DNA from 2 places in the Salicibibacter cibarius genome. Region 2 is predicted to be linked to the other one. Evidence: a T-box and tRNA genes for the amino acid it is inferred to sense, from the RefSeq annotation. Region 2 holds a T-box; the other holds one or more tRNA genes.
The links. A T-box is a leader RNA that pairs with one kind of tRNA and senses whether it is charged. The one in region 2 lies ahead of HUG15_RS17110 (valine--tRNA ligase), so its partner is inferred to be a tRNA-Val.
Positions count from the first base shown of each region.

Region 1: it encodes a tRNA-Val, which carries the amino acid that the T-box ahead of HUG15_RS17110 (valine--tRNA ligase) is inferred to sense. The anticodon was not compared.

Region 1 covers NZ_CP054705.1:3,030,868-3,034,533, forward strand. Annotated here, with positions in the region: gene HUG15_RS15395 (cyclase family protein) at 748-1,269, opposite strand; gene copZ (copper chaperone CopZ) at 1,341-1,547, opposite strand; gene HUG15_RS15405 (DNA alkylation repair protein) at 1,610-1,840, opposite strand; tRNA gene HUG15_RS15410 (tRNA-Val) at 1,972-2,047, shown strand; gene HUG15_RS15415 (cytochrome b5 domain-containing protein) at 2,462-2,797, opposite strand; gene HUG15_RS15420 (NUDIX domain-containing protein) at 3,533-3,666, opposite strand, start outside.
Region 2 covers NZ_CP054705.1:3,362,721-3,381,523, forward strand. Annotated here, with positions in the region: gene HUG15_RS17105 (bifunctional folylpolyglutamate synthase/dihydrofolate synthase) at 1-550, opposite strand, end outside; gene HUG15_RS17110 (valine--tRNA ligase) at 564-3,206, opposite strand; T-box leader at 3,337-3,551, opposite strand; gene HUG15_RS17115 (hypothetical protein) at 3,681-3,890, shown strand; gene HUG15_RS17120 (protein kinase family protein) at 4,666-5,679, opposite strand; gene spoVID (stage VI sporulation protein D) at 5,672-6,781, opposite strand; gene fmdA (formamidase) at 6,986-8,176, shown strand; gene hemL (glutamate-1-semialdehyde 2,1-aminomutase) at 8,690-9,982, opposite strand; gene hemB (porphobilinogen synthase) at 10,106-11,092, opposite strand; gene HUG15_RS17145 (uroporphyrinogen-III synthase) at 11,089-11,847, opposite strand; gene hemC (hydroxymethylbilane synthase) at 11,853-12,788, opposite strand; gene HUG15_RS17155 (cytochrome C assembly family protein) at 12,796-13,629, opposite strand; gene hemA (glutamyl-tRNA reductase) at 13,682-15,088, opposite strand; gene HUG15_RS17165 (LiaF transmembrane domain-containing protein) at 15,382-15,894, shown strand; gene yihA (ribosome biogenesis GTP-binding protein YihA/YsxC) at 15,922-16,509, opposite strand; gene lon (endopeptidase La) at 16,496-18,803, opposite strand, start outside.

The DNA of each region.
Region 1 (3,666 bases), 340 kb from region 2:
TGAAGTTATTTGTTATTGTTATGCTATCACTATTGTTTCATGAATGCAAGAGGGAAGTTTCATCGTTTCATAACCTGGATGAACGGCGTAGCGGACGGACATTCCATAGACCGGCTTGGGCATTTGGAAGCCGTTGGACAATTGATCGCATCATGGCGACCGAAAAAGCGGGCGAGTCTCGTGTTTGGTCGTCATAACCACTTTATGACGACCGTAATGGCCTGAATGGAAAGCGTTCGGGCGTCATGGCCGCTTCATGGTGACCGAAAAGGCTTGTCTCGAAAGAATTCGGTCATCATGGCTGCCTCATGGCGACCGAACGAGCGATTCGTTTTCGTGTTCGGTCGTCATAACCATTTCAAGACCGGGATTTCTGTTTCGCAGGAAGACATTCGGTCATTGATGAACGTCTTTGATACCTTTACTCGGGCTGTGGCAGTTTAAGCCGATCGATAACCATGGTTTGAAGTCCTAATCCGGACCTTCGGTAGCTTGTGTGATCACTTATTTCAGCCTTTCTGCAATAGGGGGGTTATGGCCGCGTATCAAACCTCAGATTTTGAATTTTTCTTCTTCGGGAGGTGCGTTGGGTGTTTTCATGGCACCCTTGATTTGCAATTTATCTCTTGGAGCCATGAACGGTTTACGGAATCATTTATTTGCTATTTTTTTCTTCTCGGTGGTGCCAATGTTCTGCTCATGACACCGATGATTCGGATAAGTTTGCTATTTTTCCTTTCGTCAATCTCATTCCCCTAGAATAGCAATAGCCCGCACCGGAGACCCATCTCCGTTTTTAATTTTCAATGGCAATCCGAAAAAAGAAAATGCATCCCCCAGTCGGAGTGATTTTAATTTTTCAAGATCTGTATAGGTTACAATTTGTTTTTTTAATAATTGTCGTTCCAATTCCTCGCTTAAAGACCCACCTACAAACGGCGGCGAAGCAGTCAAAATTTTTTCCAATACATCAACTCCGACCTTTTCTGCAAAAAACAAACCGGTGCGTGAAGGAAAATCCATCGTTGGCGTCACGCGCATCGCCCTTCCGCAAAATTGCTTTAACGGAATTTCATCCAACGATGCCATCCCTTCATGCATATGGGAAAAAGCATCCACATGCGTGCCGGTATGCGAACCCATCTCTAAAGCACGGACCGCATAACCGTGTTCCTTCACCGTTGTTGCAACGACGATATTCACCGCCGGATCCCCCGGATAGACCGGCATGCCATTGGAGATGGTCTTTGTCAAATCAATGATTTCCATGAAATCACCCCTATGTTTCATGCAAAATAAGCCGCCGGCAATCGGCAGCTTATTTTCTCTATTGATTTTGTTTAATCAACATCATACCCCTGGTCTTCAATGGTATCGACAATAGCCTCATGCGTAACATCGCTTTTGTCATAAGTCACCTGTACGGTACCTTGATCAAGGTTTACTTTTACATCGGATACGCCTTTCATTTCACCGACGTTTCCTTCAACGGCCGATACGCAATGGCCGCATGACATGCCTTTAACATTCAGTGTTTCTTGTTCCATGCTAATCCCTCCTCTCAATGTCTACCTTCATTATAATACCCCATTAAGGTATATTGCAAAGATTAGAAACGCATGAACAAACGTTCATCTTCATTTAAGCCGCACGCGCCGCACTGAATCCGATAATTCGGTCCACTATAAGGAATGTGAAACGGGTCCAGCTGCTCCTGCTCAAACTCTTGCACCACTTCCCCACTTTGCGGATCCATCTTGACTGCTTTGGGCACTTGTTCCATAATGTGAAATCGAGAGCGATTCGTTTGGCAACGCGGGCAGACATATGTCTTCGACACGGCCCATCCCTCCTGTTTTTTCTATAGGGTTGCCATCACCATCATTTTTATCCCTCTATGATTCATCTCACCAAAACCATTGACAACCCATGAAAACTACGTTATGATTTTTCTTGGTTATCGATGATCACGTTCCGTTAGCTCAGTTGGGAGAGCGCTACCTTGACAGGGTAGAGGTCGCTGGTTCGAGCCCAGCACGGGACACCATAACAGAAATATTATACCCTTAATATATAAGGGTTTTTTTGTGTCTTCGACTAATACAGTTTGAGACATTTTTATTACTACAGGCATTTTGGGGCTTATTCGCACTCTTATACCAACCCCACAACTTAAAACTAATTTGCCGTATTGTCCACTTTTCTATATCAAAAAAATTAAAAAAAGTTCCTCTATTACATCCTTTTTGCCGAAATGGCTTTTATTTGTATTATTTTATCTATAAAAAATAAAGTATCTGCTTTCTCATCTTTGATCTTTTAAAGCGCTCAATCATATTATAAGTTTAACCAGTCATTCCTGATTGAACTCATAATACAAGGGCGTAATTGCGACACATTCCTAAAAGATACCCTTTGGAATCATCTTATCCAAAGGGGTTAACATCACAACTAATTTATATTATTCTTCAAGTGTGCCAACAGTTGGTAAGTCTTCCAATACATCAGTCCCATGTGGAGCTTCTTCAATTTCTTCTGTGTGGTCCTCACCAGCTTCTAATCCACCAGCGGGGGCGTGTTCTCCACCGTCCCATTCTGCAACATCTGTAACGTCGTAAACGACTCCATCAACCGCTACATAAGCATCGTTTCCATCTTGCCCATCATATTCTGCAAGTTCTTCTAATGTAAATTCTTGATCTCCTTCAGCTTCATCTCCTTCATCCGTTGCTTCTTCTCCGCCGCAAGCAGCAAGTAGCATGACTGAGCTACCAAGAATCATTAATAATTTATTCACAGAAAACCCACTCCTTAAAATCAAATATATACTAATGGTTTCTCCATACATAATATAACATTCGAATTTAGTTCTAAATAGCCATGTCATAGATTTGTCAGTTTTAATGTAAATAGGAGTTTATATTTATAAGTGATAGATTTCTCCTATAGTCGCTTTAACCATGGTTGTATCTTCCCGCAAAATTCCAACCTCGCCTTTTGTAGCCCTAAATCCTCTTTAATATCTGAGACCTCTTTTTCAAAGTTGTCAAATCATACATAAGTTGCCCATCTAATTGCAAAAATCGGCGCGGGCTTATTATTTCACCTTCTTGATAGTATTTCGTTTAGTTGATGAATCACTTCGCCTAATCCTACCAGTACGATGAAAGTTTTGTATGAATTGAATCCTGCTATAAACCCTACTACGATAAGTAAAATACCTGCTGTCACTAGCATTGCATAAATGTAGTAAGCTCTTCTGGTGCCAATTTAAGCTGTCAGTAACAACCGCTAACTGAAAAGCAGAATGACTATTTGAAAGTTTAGTGGTTTCATAACCAAGAACATTATTGAAAAAGACCGCTAATTCAGTTTTGTTTCCTTGTTTATCTTCAGCATATAACGCAAACGTGACAATTTGAGCCGTCGACCTTCCGCAATAGAGAGCCATTCAATTCCAATTTGAGTTTTATCAGGGATTTGACTACACACATTTTCAATTTTCGTGTATGACAAGCATTCAAAAATAAACTCAATTTGGTGGACGGGACCGTTCTCCATCAAGCCACTCACGACCAAATATCAATTTACCTACCTTCACATCAATGCTCAATTCCTCTCGACATTCACGAAGGAGATTCATATGGAGGGATTTGCCAGTTTCTT
Region 2 (18,803 bases):
TGGCGATATCGGTGATTTCCGAACCAAGAATATGCATATGGTCTTTCCCGACGTTCGTGATCGCGCTTAGCATTGGTTGAATGACATTCGTCGAATCCAAACGCCCGCCAAGCCCCACTTCCCATAAGACGATATCGGGAACGGCAATTTTGGCAAAATACCAGTTCGCAATCACGGTTAATATTTCGAACTCTGTCGGGGGTCCCCACTCCGTATTTTCAAGAGCAACCGCGTGGGGTCGAACGGCACGTGCCGCTGAAATAAAATCTTCTCGCGGGATGGGGGTGCCGTTAACGCTGATGCGCTCTTCAAATTGAATGATGTAGGGGGACGTAAACGTTCCTACCGTTAGCCCCGATGCTTGTAAAATCGATTGTACATACGTGAGCGTTGACCCTTTTCCATTCGTTCCGCCGATATGGACCGACAGGAGACGGCGCTCGGGATGGTCGAGTGCCGCCAATAAGTGTTCGACACGCTCGAGCCCCGGCTTTATCCCGAATGGACGATGGCTTTTTAACCACGTCAGCACTTCATCAAATGTGTCCATCCATGCTTGCTCCTTATTTGTTTTTCGCTAACTCATTCATTTGTTCCAAAATCGTTTTGCGTTTCTCAACATAATCCGCGTGCTTTGCGCGTTCCTTTTCTACAACGTCGGCTGGGGCATTCGTTACAAAACCTTCGTTGGCAAGTTTTTGATCCAAACGCTCGACTTCTTTATCCATTTTTTCTTTTTCTGTTTGCAGCCGTTCCAGTTCCGCGTTGATATCGACGAGCCCGGCTTGCGGAATATAGAGTTCCACGCCGCTTAACACATGGGAAATTGCCTGATCCGGCACTTCGAGGTCCATGCTGATTTCCAGCGTTTCCGGGTTACAAAAATTTTCTAGATACGGTTGCCCGCGCAACAATCGTTCTTTTGCATCCTCAGAGGTCGGTTTTAAATGGAGCGGGATTTCTTTTCGTGGCGGAACGTCCATTTCCGCCTTGGTGTTGCGAACCGTGCGAATGACCGTTTGATACAATTCCATATCCGTCAGCGCTTCTTCATCGATCCATTGTTCATTTGCCTTCGGCCACGCTGCGCGTGTTATCGTCTCTCCATCGTGCGGAAGGTGCTGCCAAATTTCTTCGGTTAAGAAGGGCATGAATGGATGCAAGAGGCGCAATGTTTCATCAAGCACATGAGCGAGCACCGAGCGTGCCGTCTGTTTTTCTTTTTCATTTTCTCCGTAAAGGGGGAGTTTGGCCATTTCAATATACCAATCGCAAACATCATCCCAAATGAAGTTGTAGAGCGCCCTTCCGGCCTCACCGAATTCGTAGCGATCCATCATTTGGGTCACGTGAGAGATGGTCTGTTGCAATTTCGTGAGAATCCAACGGTCGGCCGTTGCCGTCACTTCACCCAAGTCAATATCCTTATGAGCCATTCCTTCCATATTCAGGAGCGCAAACCTAGAGGCGTTCCAGATCTTATTGCCGAAATTCCAGTTTGCCGTCACCTTATCCCATTGAAACGTTAAATCGTTCCCCGGGGATGTACCTGTTGCCAATGTGAAGCGCAACGCGTCTGCCCCATATTGTTCCACAACATCCATCGGGTCTACCCCGTTGCCGAGGGATTTGCTCATTTTCCGTCCTTCTGAGTCACGCACAAGCCCATGGATTAGCACATCTTGAAACGGACGCTCGCCCGTAAACTCCAAACCTTGAAAAATCATGCGGGAGACCCAGAAAAAGATAATGTCATAGCCGGTCACAAGCACATTGGTCGGATAAAAATGTTGAAAATCTTCCGCCTCTGTCTCCGGCCAGCCCATCGTAGAAAACGGCCATAACGCTGAGCTGAACCACGTGTCGAGCACATCTTCATCTTGCTCCCAGTTTTCGCTGTCGGCGGGCGCTTCTTTTCCGACATGCATCTCTCCAGTTTCCTTATGGTACCAAGCCGGAATGCGGTGTCCCCACCATAGCTGCCTGGAAATGCACCAATCGCGAATATTTTCAAGCCATTGCAAATACGTATTTTCAAAGCGAGGTGGGACGAAACGGACTTTTTCATTTTGGTTTTGCAGATCAATCGCCGCTTGTGCCAACGGTTTCATGTCCACGAACCATTGGGTGGAGAGATACGGTTCGACGACTGCCCCTGAACGTTCGGAATGGCCAACAGCGTGCATGTGCGTCTCGACATGAAACATCGTGTCCGCCGCTTGTAAATCCCGGACGATCGTTTTGCGACACTCAAATCGGTCAAGCCCCTGGTAATCGCCGGCGTTTTCATTCATAACACCCGCTTCATCCATCACCAATACGCTCGGAAGATCATGACGCTCGCCCATCTCAAAGTCATTTGGGTCATGGGCAGGTGTTATTTTCACCGCTCCCGAACCAAATTCCCGGTCTACGTAGTCATCAGCGACAATCGGGATTTCCCTTTCAACGATCGGTAAAATAACCGTTTCCCCGATAAGCGATTGATAGCGTTCATCATCCGGATGCACCGCGACTGCCGTATCTCCGAGCATCGTCTCCGGACGGGTTGTCGCCACTTCAATATGGCCTTCGCCGTTTTTCAATGGGTACTTCATGTGATACATTGCGCCTTCGACCTCTTTATATTCCACTTCAATATCGGAAAGTGCCGTTTGGGCCGTTGGGTCCCAGTTGATAATATACTTGCCGCGGTAGATGAGGCCTTTTTCATAAAGGCGAACAAAAACCTCCCGCACCGCATTGGAAAGATCGTTTTCCAGCGTGAATCGCTCTCGCGTATAATCAAGGGACAGTCCGAGCGTTGCCCACTGTTCACGAATAAAATTAGCATACTCTTCTTTCCAATCCCAGCTGACGTCAAGAAATTTCTCACGTCCGAGATCATGGCGGTTTTGTCCTTTGTCTCTCAGTCGGGCCTCCACCTTTGCTTGGGTGGCAATGCCGGCGTGATCCATCCCCGGCAGCCAAAGCATATCACGGCCTTCCATCCGTTTTTGGCGCGCAATAATATCCTGAAGCGTCACATCCCACGCATGCCCGAGATGAAGACGGCCGGTCACATTCGGAGGGGGGATCACAATCGAAAAAGGTTCTCCTTTGCGCTCTCCCACTGTCGTCGCTTCAAAATAACCATTATTTACCCAGAACGGATACCATTTCGTTTCCGTCCGTTTTGGATCATACTTCTTTTCCATTTCAACCATTATTAAAGCCTCCTTAGATTAGAAAACTTGGCTTTTCGCCAAGCTATTATGGCGAAAAGTTTTAGTTGCACTTATGTAGGTAAGAAAGTTGATTATAATTTCTTGCCTACCAAAAAAAGCGCTTCCTCCCTCAAAGGACGAAAGCGCTCGCGGTACCACCTTTGTTTATGAACGATGATTCATACACTCGGATAGCTGTAACATTGCCAACGGCCGTTCTTACTTTTATTCGGAACAGCAGCTATACAGACGACTTCAGCACGAGCGCCCTCGGGAACCTTCCAGCCGTGGATTCCTTTTCTGTAGAGGGATCAGTGCCTACTCCTTCCGTTTCATTGCTTTTGGATTACCTCATGATTTTCCTTTATTCTACGCAACGGAAACAATTTCGTCAACGAAGGAAATAAAAAGGTATCAGCCCATCTCCCTCACACATAGGATGTATTAATAATCGGAAAGGGGAAGGAACCTGATATGGCACGCCATTATTACAAACCACCACCCGGTTACGGGAAAAAGCGCCCGCCTGTGTTTTTTAAGTGGCGATATGCCGCCGCACAAATTTTATTGATCATTATTTGCTTTCAAACGATCCGTACGATTTTTTTGCCCACAACGTTTGATGTGCTTCTTTTAGTCATCCTTGTTTCTTCTTATTGGTATTTCCGAAAAAAACCATATTGATACGTTTCTCGTATAAGCCGGTGAAATGTGCCTTGGCGCGTTTCCACGCCACTCCCTCGTGGAGACCAAATTCGTAACATTCCTTCGTTTTCAGGCTCCATAACCCTTTCATGAAGACCGAAAGCTTGTCTACTTTTCGTTTTCGGACACTATAAACCGTTCATGGCGACCGTACGCCCAGCTTTTTTCATTTTCAGGCATCATGGTTCGATTGTTTGCAAAGGGCTTGGCGCCTACATAAAAAACGACCATGCCGGACTAGTACTGTGTTTCAGGAATGCTTTCCCGGCACAGCCCACTAGTGCAAGGTGGCTTAATTAACCGATCACGGGGACAGTTGGAAAGAAGTTCGGTCGGCAACGCTTCTGGTTCCCTAACGGACAATTTACCGCATCATGGCGACCGAAAAAGCGGTCGGTTCTCATGTTCGGTCGCCATAACCGTTTTATGACGACCGTAATGGCCTGAATCGAAAGAATTCAGGTGTCATAGCCGCTTCATGATGACCGAAAAGGCTTGTATCGAAAGAATTCGGTCGGCATAGCTGCCTCATGGCGACCGAACGAGCGATTGGCTGTCGTGTTCGGTCACCATGAACCGTTTCATGGTGACCGGGGAATCCTGCTTCGCAAGAAGACATTCGGCCATTGACGATAGCCTTTGATACCTTAACTCGGGCTGTGGAAGTTAAATCCAATCGATCACTAACCCCAGTTTGAAGCCCTAATCCGGTCTTCCGATCGTCGGTTTGACCGCTTATTTTCGACAGGCTGTACTAGGAACCTTGCATGGCCGCTTCCTGTTTTTCCTTCCATTGCATCATTTGCAACAAATAACGCAAACTGCTTAATTTAGATTCTAACATCGCCGTCCACTGATGTTCTGCGTAGCGCAAAGGATCTGTCGCGTAAGCTCGCGCAAACGTCAAAATCGGTGCAGGAGTAAGCATAAGCGCTTTTAAAAGGCCGGTATCCGCTTCCCCCCAGCTAGGTCCGTAGGCTTCATATGTCCCAAAAAGCTGTTTGCTCTCCAAAGGATCGAAAGGCTCATGCCGCGCCAAATCTTGATAAAAATAGGCAAGGTCATATGCAGGATGCCCGGGACCGCTCGTTTCCCAATTTGTAAACCACGCATTTCCATCCGCAGCAATAAGCCCATGTTCCAACGAAGGACGGCCATGACAAAAAGCAAAGCGATACCCTTCCCTTTCCTTGACTTGTCGCGTCCATTTCTGAAATCCTTTTTTCATCTCCCCGAACATCATGTCATAAAACGGATACCCATTTAAAAAAGTGAGTTCAAATGGAGACATAAACCTGGAATGTTCAAACTGATCAGCCAACTGGTTCATTAGCAATTGATCTTGTTGCCAACCCTGCTGCACTTCATTTTTGTACGTGGACAGCTCGTCTTCGGTCATATCCTCTTCGTCTTCGGAAATTTTATGATTAAGGGCAAGAATCGTTAATAGCCTAAGTTCTTTTGGGGGCGGAGACATTAGCGGTTGTTCCTCAATCCAAGGCTCCAGATAAAAATAATGGCGATTTGTTTCAAACATAGACATATCACCCCTCCTATTCGTAAGAGGGATGATACCTTTCATGCCTGCACGCTCCGCATATCGTAAGTGATGAAGAAAATGTTCACGTTCTTGCGGCGTCCGTTCCCACCGTTTCAGCGCAAATAGGCCATCTTGCGTTTCGATTCTAACGACGCGTTCACTCTGCAAATCCCAGTGCGCATTTTGGAGACCAACTTTTATTAAAAGTTCTTCGATCACGTCATTCATTCGCGGATTGCACCGGGATATAAATAATTTCCCCTTGATCCACATGATTGATATCCATTTTGTTCCATCTTAGTAACTGTTGGACTGTATACCCATAGCGATCGGCGATGGTATCTAAAGACTCGTTTTCTTGAATAATACACATCCGCATTTTCGTAAACGATTCCCGATCGTCGCTTCCCAACATTTCCGTGAGGTAAAGGGCATTATCCCGCTTGTTTGTTTTTGGTGTTTCCTCGTCATCGGTCGATGACACATCTTCAACTTCTTCTTCCTCATCGTTAGCCTGTACGACCTCATATTCCGATTCTTCTTGTTCCGGCTCGGCATTGGAATGATCAGCATCGTCCCTTGACAGCACGGATTCCTCCGTTTGCTGCACTTCTTCCGGTACCGGTTCTTTTTGAACCTCGGCATCGCTTTGTTCTTCTTGTACAGGCGTCTCTATTTCTCTATCCGGTTCCGTTTCCTGAGTTTCAAAATTCAGGACTGGTGTTGATTCCTGATCTTCTTCTAGTTCTTCCTTTGTTATTTCTTCACGTAACGCATCGGTGTCATCAGAAGATGGATGAACATTCTCATCATTGGTCGGTGGTGCTTTCACTTCGTGCGTAAACGTTGGGAATCCTTCCGGCGTTGGGCTTGCTTCTCTTTTTGTATCCTCGCCCTCCTTCATGCCCGTAATCGTTACGTCAGCCGTTAACTGAATGCAACTTGGTTCCGGCAAATCGTAGTCAAAACTATCAATTTGAACATACAAATCATCCAAACTTTGAATGCGATGAAGCGGGATCGTTACATCGACGGGAAAAAAATGCTTAATCTCCCGCGCACCCGTGTCTGTCGTGCTCAAACGATCCGCTGTTTGCGGCACTCCCCCTTGTCTTTGATCATCATATGTGTCATCTTCGTTGTTTTCATAAGGTTGATATTGCCCGACGAGATGCAGTCCTCCTTTAATGAGCACTTCATGATTATCCTCTTGCATCGTAATATCCGGCTCTAGTTCCAACCCGAGAATGGATTGAATACGCTCACCTTGATCAAGCCATATCGCTTCTTCAAGGTTAAAAGATAAAGCTGATGGTTGTTCTTGGGTCACGGTTTGTTCCCCCTCTTCATTAAAAATACGTCCGTCCCACTGTTTTCTCGTACGCTACCAACGTATGTGTCCGAACGGGCGGTTATGACTGGTTTCTTCCGTGTAGGGGGAAGGAACGAGGAGAGATCCAACTTATATTTCATTTGTTTATCATTTCGAAAATTTGGGTAAACATAAAGGATTTCAAAATTGGAGGGATGGAAAATGACGGAAACGCTTTACAAAGTAGATCTTTCTAAACCTATGGACAAGCAGGAAATACCCGGACATAACCGTTGGCATCCGGATATACCGCCTGCATTTAGCGTCAATCCCGGACAACAATTCAAAATGGAGTGTTTGGACTGGACAGATGGTCAAATCAATAATAATGACGATGGGACAGAAATTCGGGATGTCAATTTAAATCGCGTGCACGTATTAAGTGGTCCTGTGGAAGTGAAAGGTGCGGAACCAGGGGATTTACTTGTTGTCGACATTTTGAACATCGGTGCATTTGACGAACACCCATGGGGATTTAATGGAATATTCGCGAAAGAGAACGGCGGAAGTTTTCTTGTAGACCATTACCCCGAAGCAAATAAATCGATTTGGGATTTTCACGGCATCTATACAACTTCCCGGCATGTACCCGGTGTGAAGTTTGCAGGTGTTATTCATCCGGGATTAATCGGTGTCGCACCATCCCACGATCTGCTTATGGAATGGAACCGTCGTGAGGGGGCACTCGTTACTGAAGATGAAAATCGCATTCCTCCTTTGGCCAACCTCCCTGACGAAGATAGCGCTGTTCTAGGAACGTTAGAAGGAGAAGACTTCCGCCGCGTAGCCAAAGAAGGCGCCCGTACCGTGCCGCCTCGAGAAAATGGCGGAAATTGTGATATCAAAAACCTTTCCTTGGGATCCCGTGTTTATTTCCCTGTTTATGTTGATGGCGCGAACCTTTCGGTAGGTGATCTTCATTTCTCCCAAGGTGACGGTGAAATTACTTTTTGCGGCGGGATTGAAATGCCTGGTTGGATTGAACTAAAAGTGGATATTATCAAAAACGGCATGGAAAAGCATAATATCCAGAGAAATCCCGTATTCCAACCCGATCCCATGGATCCGCAATATAGCGAATACCTAGTGTTTGAAGGGGTGAGCGTTCACGAAACCACAGGCAAGCAGAGTTATCTTGATGCACACATGGCGTATCGTAACGCATGTTTAAATGCAATTGACTACTTGAAAACACTGGGGTATACAGGAGAACAAGCATATATGCTTCTTGGAACCGCGCCGATGGAAGGGCGAATCAACGGTATTGTGGACATTCCCAATGCATGCTGTACCGTATCAATACCGACCGCTATTTTTGACAAAAACATCCTTCCGAAAAAAGGATTGGATTGACGATGGCTTTTTATACTTTTCGGTGTAAAGATTGTGGCGATTTCACTGAACACCATCATTCCATAAAAGAGGAAAAGACTTTTTCCTTTTGTCCACGATGTGAAATTCGTTCGGAACGTCTATATCTAGCCCCTCACACGTTCACAATGAACAAAGCGCTCAAAAATAAACTGGATCGTGGCTCCGAGCCTAAAAAGATGAAGAAAGAAAATATAACCGGTTCCAAGCTTAAGCCGAAAAAACCCCAATCAAGCAGACCTTGGCAGTTGGGGTGAGCAAGGAAGAACAGGGCTTCACCTACAAATTGAAAATTCCTTTCCTTACCAGAGAGGTTGGAACTTTTTCTCTCTTCTATAGCAATTTTTCGTGTTCCAACGATTATAGTTGAAACACTTATTCGATTTCTTATCTCTCTTTGGCACCAAAATCGTCGGTGACGACTAATTTTTGTCACAATAACCTTGGATATACAAAAAGCTACCCCCATGATTTGAGGATAGCCCTTCCCCTTTCCTATTTTCCGATTCTCGCAAATACCCGCTCTGCGGCAGCGATGGTTTTTTCAATAATGTCATCATCATGTTTGGTTGACAAGAACATTCCTTCGAATTGAGATGGGGCGATGGAAATGCCTTCCTGCAATATCTCTTGAAAATATTTGGCGAACAGATCCAGATCCGATGTTTTGGCCGTTTCAAAATTCTTCACTTGTTCATCAGTAAAGAAGAAGCCTAGCATCGAGCCTGCCCGGTTAATATGGTGAGGAACTCCGTTCGTTTTTGCAGCTGATCGGAGGCCTTCTTCCAATCGTGCCCCTCGCCGTTCAAATTGCTCATAATCATCTTCACTCAATTGCGCCAACGTTTCATATCCCGCGGTCATCGCCAGAGGATTCCCCGAAAGCGTTCCTGCCTGATAAATCGGACCTGCCGGAGCTATATGCTCCATGATATCGGCTCTGCCGCCGTAAGCGCCGACAGGGAGGCCACCGCCAATAACTTTGCCCAACGTTGTCAGGTCGGGAGTGACGCCAAATCTTCCTTGAGCGGATTGGTACCCAACCCGAAATCCACTCATGACTTCGTCAAAAATCAACAGGCTGCCGTAATCTTCAGTTACCTTACGCACGCCCTCGAGATAGCCTTCTTCAGGCGTAACGACATTCATATTACCGGCAACCGGTTCAAGGATGACAGCGGCGATGTCATCACCATACTTTTCAAATACGAGCGATAGGCTTTCAAGATCGTTATAAGGAACAGTAAGCGTCTGTGAAGCCGTCCCTTCCGGCACTCCCGGGCTATCCGGCAACCCTAACGTAGCCACACCGGAACCTGCTTTAATTAACAATGAATCCCCATGTCCGTGATAACATCCTTCCATTTTCACGATTTTGCTTCTGCCCGTAAATCCACGGGCAAGACGTAGGGCGCTCATCGTAGCTTCCGTGCCAGAGTTTACAAACCGAACGACTTCAACGGATGGTACGCGATCAATGACGAGCTCGGCGAGAGCCGTCTCCATCTCATGAGACGTGCCGAAGCTTGTCCCCAACGCCGCGGTTTCCTGTAAACGACGTACGACACGAGGATCTGCGTGCCCAAGGATTAGCGGCCCCCAAGATTGGACATAATCAATATAGGTTTGCTCATCCAGATCTGTAATGTAAGGCCCTTCCCCTTTGTTCATATAAATCCCGTGGTCCATCCCCACCGATTTGTATGCACGGACAGCACTGCTCACTCCTCCCGGCATGAGAGGTTCGGCTTTTTGAAATGCTTGTTTCGATCGTTCAAATGTACGCATTTGAAATACCTCCTTTTTCACTTTAAAAATGTCTAACTTTGTTAATGGATTAAAGTATAAGTAAAACGAAGGCGTCCTTTATAAAGACTTGGTAGAAGCCAAGTTTTTATAAAGGATTCTCCGTTACATATCGGATTCATTTATATAACGGGCCATATCCTTGGCGAAATACGTAACAATCAAATCCGCGCCTGCCCGTTTCATACTCGTTAATTTTTCTATCACCGTTTCTTTTTCATCGAGCCAACCTTGAGCGGCAGCTGCTTTAATCATGGAATATTCCCCGGAAACATTATAGGCGACAACCGGGCGGTTAATCGTACTTTTCACATCACTGACAATGTCCAAGTAGGAAAGTGCCGGTTTCACAATCAAAAAATCTGCCCCTTCCCGGTCATCGGACATCGCCTCACGAATCGCTTCATTTCGATTAGCGGGATCCATTTGATACGTTCGCCGATCCCCAAATGACGGAGAACTATGGGCGGCATCCCGAAATGGTCCGTAATAGGCGGACGCATACTTCACCGCGTAAGACATGATCGGGATATCCCGGAAATCCGCTTCATCCAACCCAGAACGAATCGCAGCTACGAACCCATCCATCATATTCGAAGGCGCAATCACATCCGCACCTGCTTCCACTTGGGAGACGGCAGTCTTAACGAGCAAATCCAATGATCGGTCGTTTAAAATATAGCCATCTTCAATCACACCGCAATGCCCATGGTCAGTATATTGGCACAGGCACGTATCTGCAATGATCGTCAGCTCCGGATGCTCCCCTTTCAACTCCCGAATCGCGCGCTGGACAATGCCATTTTCATTGTACGCGTTGCTTCCTAACTCATCCTTATTACCCGGAACGCCAAACAACATAATGGCCTTAATTCCGTGTTCCACAACATCATCGATTTCTTTTTTCAACAAATCCAACGAATATTGGTACACGCCGGGCATTGATGGAACTTCATGTTTCGTATCCGTTCCTTCAACAGCAAAAACAGGATAAATTAAATCGTCTTTTTTGACCGTTGTTTCCCGGACGAGATCACGTAAAGAACTAGTCATCCGCATGCGCCGATGACGGTCAAACTGAAGCTCACTCATCGGTTATTCACCTCAATCAAATAGTTTGAAACTCGTTCAGCCAGATTAGCAAATGTATGTGGGAAAGCCGCTTCCACTTGCGAAAACCCCGCTTCTGAAGCGGCTTTTGCAGTTATCGTGCCAATACAAATAGCAGGCCACTTCGGAAGGTCGGGTTGCATCTGCTTAAAAGCATGAACCGCGCTCGGGCTCGTGAAGGTAATAACGCCGTTATTATGCGTGCTTAAAAATGTAGCCAACGCGTGCGCGCTTTCTGTCCATGCCCTTGTTTCATAAATGGCAGGGTCCACAACGTTCGCCCCTCGATTGTCCAAGTAGTCGGGAAGCACATTCCTCGCTTGTTTGCTTTTCGGAATCACTACCGTCTCCCCCGGGCTGATCGCATTACCCAATCCTTCAGCAAGCGCTTCTGCCGTATATGTTTTCTCCGGGACAAGATCGACTGTAAATCCAATGGAGGCAGCAGCTTCTGCTGTTTTAGGTCCGACGGTGGCTACACGGACGTTCGTGCGCCCCCATTCTTTGCCGGACATTAAGCACTCAAAGTAATGAACGGCATTCGCGCTCGTAAAAACAAGCCAGTCTATCTCACGCGCAGCCGGAATGTTTTCATGTTCCTTTAGCATTTGTTGTGTGACAAGCGGGATATGTTGCACAGGTACGGACAACGCTTGCAAGTGAGAGACTAATGGATCTTCCGCCGTCTGATCTGCCTTTCCTCTCGTCACCAGGGCAATAGGGGCATTCACCGGCATGGAGACTACCCCTCCAGATCTTTTTTCACTTGATCGAGAATTTCTTTTCCGCCACGATCAAGAAGATTGGCTGCAATGATTTTCCCTAAACGTTCCGGGTCACTTCCGGTTTGTTCGTCCTGGAGCAATGTTTTGCCATCCGGGGAAGCCACAAGCGCGCGCAGCGTAACATCATTTCCTTCCCCCATCACCGCATGTCCCGCGACCGGCACTTGGCAACTGCCTTCCACATTTTTCAAAAATGCCCGCTCCGCTTGGACCGTGCGGGCCACCTTCTCATCATGGATATGTTTCAGCAATGCCAGGATGTCTTTGTCGCCGGCGCGGCATTCAATGCCGAGGGCACCTTGACCGACGGACGGCAAGCTGTTTTCCGGCGCCAAATATTCGGTTACGATTTCGTCGGACCAACCCATTCTTGCCAAACCGGCAGCAGCCAAAACGATGGCATCAAAATCCTCGTCTTTCATTTTCCGCATCCGTGTTTCGATATTGCCGCGAATCCATTTTACTTCCACATCCGGACGCGCAGCGAGAATTTGTGCTTGGCGCCGCAAACTACTCGTGCCGACCACTGCGCCTGCCGGGAGCTCATGAAGTTTTTTTCCCGATTCCGAGATTAATACATCGCGCGGATCCACGCGCTCCGTCACCGCGCCAAGGGCGAAGCCGTCCGGAATGACGGATGGAATATCCTTCATGCTATGAACAGCGAAGTCAATCTCTTCGTCTTCCATCGCTTTTTCGATTTCTTTCACGAACAGCGCTTTCCCGCCTACCTTTGATAGCGTCACGTCAAGAATTCGATCGCCTTTCGTCACGATTTTTTTCAGTTCAAACTTATAGGGAAGCCCTAATGCTTCCAATTTCTCTTTGACCCATTCTGCTTGCTTGAGGGCCAGGTTGCTTTTCCTTGTTCCGATTACGATTGTTCTCATCATTTTCCTCCTACACACTCCATATGTGAAAGCTCGACCATTCACTCGTCAACAAATAATTGGCGAGCAAAATTAAAAATCCGAGCATGTTATAAAAAGCCATGCCATATCCTTGTTTTCCTTTTACCGCTTTTTGATACAAGTAACCGCCATAAAAAACCAACACAGCCAAAGAACCGAGAACTTTCGGGTCAAATAGAGGAATTGAATGCATGCCATCCCCGCTGTACGCCCATATAAAACCAAGAATAACACCCAATAACAATAAAGGATACGCGCACATCGTCCCTACGTATGAAAAACGGTCCAGTTTATTCAGACTTCCAAACCTTAACAATCGTTTTCCCCAATTTTTGTTCTTTAGCATTTGATGTTCCATTAAATACAACACCGAACAAGCAAAAGCAACGGTAAAACCGGCATAGGAAAGAATGATTAACGTCACATGCAGGATCAGCAGCTCGGAAGTGAGGATATCTTCCCAGACCGGAGAAAGATTGTCGGTAGGAAAAAACAAACTTACAGCCATCAAGGAAAAGCCTACCACATTCATAAAAAAAACAAGGAAATCAACACGAAAATAAAAATTAACGAGTAAAGATAGGGTAACCATTGCCCACGCATAAAAGAATAACCCTTCAAAAGGGGTTAATAGCGGGAGACGTTCAAACTGAAAAGCACGCAATACTAAGAAGATGGTTTGCAACACCCAGACGATAGAAAGGAACCAGAAAGCCAAGCGATTGGCCTTCCGGTTATTCTGGAGAAAATCAATAAAGTACCCGAATACGCTCAGACTGTATAGAACGATCGTCAACACATAGATGATATTTGAGGCGGCCAATCGGGTTCATACCACCTTTGCGAAAAAAACTGATCTAAACGGTTGCAACCCGTCAATAAACCGGTTCATTGGAATTTCCTTGCATAACGAATGACGCCTGTTGATCCTCCTGCTTATTTTCCGGGGCAGATTGTGCTTCTTTCTGAGCTTCTTCGAGGATTTTCAACGCTTCCGCTTCTTTTGCTTCCGCGACTTCATCTTCCAGACCGAAGATTTCCGTGAATAACGCCAAAGCATCTTCCCTGTTCTCTTCAGATGCCATTTCTTTGGCGCGGGTAATCGGTTCTTTTAGCAGTTGATTAACGATGCTTTTTGTATGCTTGCGCAAAACCTTGCGTTCGCGATCATCAAGGTCGGGAATCTTACGTTCAATGCTCTTCATCGTTTCGGATTGGATCGATAAAGCTTTTGTGCGTAGTGCAGAAATGACGGGAACGACACCGAGTTCGTGGAGCCAATCTTTAAAGACCTCGATTTCTTTTTTCAACATCGCTTCAATGTCGGTAGCGGCTGTTTTTCGTTCTTCCATATTCGCCGCAACGATCCCTTCGAGATCATCGATATCATACAAATAGACATCTTCCAGCTTGCCAAGCTCCGGATCAATGTCGCGGGGAACCGCGATATCAACCATAAACAGTGGGCGCCCTCTCCGTTTTTTGATGATAGCTTCGACATTCTCTTTTTGTAACATGTATTGTTCCGAACCTGTCGAGGAGATAAGAACATCCGTATCGAGAAGTGCATTTCCCATTTCTTCCACCGAACGGGCCTGTCCTTTCACATGATCGGCAAGTTCTTCTGCCCGTGCATACGTACGATTCATAACTGTAATCGTTTCGGAACCATTGGCGCGTAAATGTTGCGCCGTCAATTCACTCATTTTACCGGCACCGAAAATAAGCACATGTTTACCCGTAAAATCGCCAAACATTTGTCTGCCGAGTTCAACGGCCGCATAGCTCACCGAAGCCGGTGTATCATTAATCTCTGTCTCTCTATGTGCCCTTTTGGCAAAGGTGATCACCTGGCGGAACAATTGGTTGAAAACCGTCCCTGTTGCACCAAGCTTTTGTGCGGTACGAAAGCTTGACTTTACCTGTCCGAGGATTTGGGTTTCACCGATCACCATAGACTCCAATCCTGTGCTTACGCGCATAAGATGAACGATCGACTCATCGTTTTCCCGTACGTTTAGCACGTGTGAAAACGATTCTTGAGGCACGTCAAACCATTGGGATAAAAATTTCTTCGTAAAGTGTCGGCCGGTATGGAGCTGATCAACAACGGCATATACTTCCGTACGATTACATGTAGACACGATCGCGCACTCAAGAATACTCTTCATTTCTCTCAATGTCCCAAGCGCCTCGGGCAAATCTTCATCATCAAAAGCAAATTGCTCACGCAAATCAACAGGGGCATTTTTATAATCGATGCTGGCGACAATGATGTGCATGTATAGTTTCACCCCTACATCTTTATTCAAAAAACTTGGGCACCTGCCAAGTAGATCGAATCATTTCCCTTTATCCTTAAACTATTATAACACGAACATGCTTGTCTATTGTTTTAGAAATGTGAACAAGCACTGAAAGGATATGTTACGATAATCTCGCTAGCAACTTTATTGAAACACATTTGCTTCCTGATTCGCAAATTTCTCGTTTATCATGATGCCCAATCATCGCCACAAGCATGCGTATGTGGAAAAATTAAGCAGACCAAAACAACAGCATTGGAGCGTTTTTTATGAAAAGCAGCCAAGTTTTTCCGGGGATGGTTTTTATCGGCGCCGGTATCTATTTCCTTACACACCTCTTTGTTCCCGCGCTGGCCTCTCAATGGATGACGTGGGAAACATTGTTGATTTGGTTGGGGCTCGCCCTCTCCATTGACGGTTTTCTTTCAAAATCAGGATCGGCCCTGTTGCCGGGCGTCTTTATGGTCGGGATTGGGATCCATTTTCATGCTACCGGCCTTTATCCAAACTGGCCGAGTCACATCGGCACCCTCGCCGTGTTTTTTGGTATCGCCTGCCTGATTGCATTTTTAAGAACCAAAAAAGATTTTCTTTTTGCAGGTGTTCTATCGATCTGCATCGGAGGATTATTTCTCTTTTTTGAACCGGTTGTGGAAAGAATCACGGAAGCATCGGAATCCTTTTCATTTATTTGGCCGCTTCTTCTACTAGCCTTCGGCGTCTTTTTATTATTCAAGGGGAAGAGAAAGCGACATCGAAAAGGAACATTCCGAAGAAAGTAGCTGATGAAGACGGGGAGGGACTCCGGTTTAGAACTCACCAAGCGCGCGAATGAAGCCCCAAGCTTCTTCTTTCCCCTCTCCGGTTTCCGAAGAAAAAAGCACATATTTATCTTCCGGCAATGGCTCCAGCACATCGATGACTTGTTTGACATGCGCGGTTCGTTTTGTCTTTTTTAGTTTATCCATTTTTGTGAGCACGAGAATGACGGGAATCTCATAATGTTTAAGCCAATCATACATCGCCAAATCCTGATCCGAAGGCTCATGGCGGGCATCCAAAAGCAGTACGACGCCTTTCAATTGCGGGCGTGTTTGCAAATATTCTTCGATCATGCGCCCCCAGAACGCCCGCTCTTTTTTGGAAACTTTCGCGTACCCATAGCCGGGAATATCGACGAAATGGCAGACATCGTTAATGTTAAAAAAATTCAATGTCCGTGTTTTCCCGGGCTGTTGAGACGTATACGCCAATTTCTTTCGTTGGATGATCGCATTGATAAACGACGATTTCCCTACATTGGAACGGCCTGCAAACGCAATTTCCGGAAGCGCCGCGTCCGGATACTGCTCGGGACCAACTGCGCTGATGATAAGTTCGGCCTTATTCACTTTCATTACAGCTGCCTCCCAATGCATATTGAATGACCTCATCAAGATGGGAGACAAGAGAAATGGAAATGTCGGTCCGAATGCTCTCGGGAATATCTTCCAAATCTTTTTCATTGTCCTTCGGTAACAGGATCGTCTTCAATCCTGCGCGATGAGCACTCATTGCTTTCTCTTTTACCCCGCCGATGGGAAGCACTCTTCCTCGTAGCGTGATTTCACCGGTCATGCCGACTTCTTTTTTTACCGTGCGACCGGTCAAGGCGGATATAAGCGCGATCGCGATCGTAATCCCGGCGGATGGACCATCTTTCGGTGTCGCCCCTTCGGGGACATGAATGTGAATGTCGGTATTTTCATGAAAGCGTTCATCGATCCCCAATTTTTCGGCGTTGGTACGAATGTAGCTAAATGCCGCACGCGCGGATTCTTTCATCACGTCGCCAAGATGTCCGGTGAGTGTAAGTTCCCCTTTTCCTTTCGCTAATGAAACTTCGATGGCAAGGGTGTCGCCTCCGGCGGTCGTATAGGCAAGCCCCGTCGCTGCTCCGACTTGATCGTTTTCTTCCATTTGTCCATAGCGCATCAGCGGCTTCCCAAGCATGTCCTCCAACGTGTTTAGCGTAACGACCACTTTCTTCTTTTCTCCGGTAACAATCGTCTTTGCTGCTTTGCGGCAAATGTTTGCCAATTGCCGCTCCAAATTTCGCACGCCGGCTTCTCTTGTATAGTAACGGATCACTTTCAGTAAAGCATCATCTTTAATTTGCAAATTGCCTTTGGAAAGTCCGTGCCGTTCCAATTGCTTCGGCAATAAATAATTTGTGGCGATTGCTGTTTTTTCAATTTCCGTATAACCGGCGATATTGATCGTTTCCATCCGGTCAAGCAATGGCGCCGGAATCATCGATGCATTATTTGCCGTTGTAATGAACATGACATTGGAAAGATCATACGTTTCTTCAATGTAGTGATCACCAAACGTATGATTCTGTTCCGGATCCAGCACTTCCAGAAGGGCAGACGACGGATCGCCGCGAAAGCCGCTCGCCATTTTATCCACTTCATCGAGCAAAAAAACAGGGTTCATGACACCGGCTTTATTTATCCCTTGGATAATTTTTCCTGGAAGCGCCCCTACATACGTGCGCCGATGACCGCGAATTTCCGCTTCATCACGCACACCGCCTAAAGATATGCGAACAAATTCACGGTTAAGGGCACGGGCGACCGATTTGGCAAGCGATGTTTTCCCTACACCGGGAGGGCCGGTCAGACAGACGATCGGACCTTGCATGGACTCAGTGAGCTGTTGCACGGCCAAATGTTCCAATACACGTTCTTTTACCTTTTCAAGGCCGTAATGATCTTCGTCCAACACGCTTTCCGCATTGGCAATATCTAAATGGTCCGTCGTTTTCTCATGCCAAGGGAGGGCCACAAGCCAATCAAGGTATGTACGGATCACCGAGCTTTCCGCTGAAGCCGTCGGAACCCGTTCGTAACGCGTTAACTCTTTATGCGCTTTTTCTTCCACATTTTCCGGCATGTTCGCTTCTTCAATTTGCGTGCGCAGCGTTTCGACTTCGCCGCCTTTTCCCTCTTTATCCCCAAGTTCATTTTGGATGGCTTTCATTTGTTCCCTTAAATAATATTCTTTCTGCGTTCGTTCCATGGATTGTTTCACACGTTGGCCGATTTTTTGCTCTAAATCCAACACTTCTTTTTCATTCGTCAAAATATCAAGCAGTTTTTGCAATCGATTTTCAACATCGACAGCTTCAAGAATCTCTTGCTTGCGCTCAATTTTTAACGGCAAGTGTGAAGCGATTGTATCGGCAAAATGACCGGGATCGTCGATCTCGCGTACGGCTTGTATCGTTTCGTCGGAAATTTTGCTCGAGGCTTTTGCGTATTGTTCAAAATGGTCATTGAGCGTCTGCTTCAAGGCGGTTGTTTTTGATGGATTGCCTTTTTCCGCCGACAATGGGTCTATGTTTACTTCGTAATATTCATCACTGCTTGTGACCTCATTGATATTCGCACGTTGCATTCCTTCAACGAGGATGCGGGTCGTGCCGTTTGGCATTTTTAACATTTGTTTCACATAGGCGAGTGTGCCTGTTTGATATAAGTCTTTTTTCTCAGGTTCTTCAACTGCCAAATCAATTTGGCTTGCCAGGAGGATCCGTTGATCATCTTCCATGACTTGCTCAATGGCACGTACCGATTTATCGCGCCCCACGTCCAAGTGCAAAACCATTCCCGGAAAAACAAGCGCGCCTCTTAAAGGCAAAAGCGGG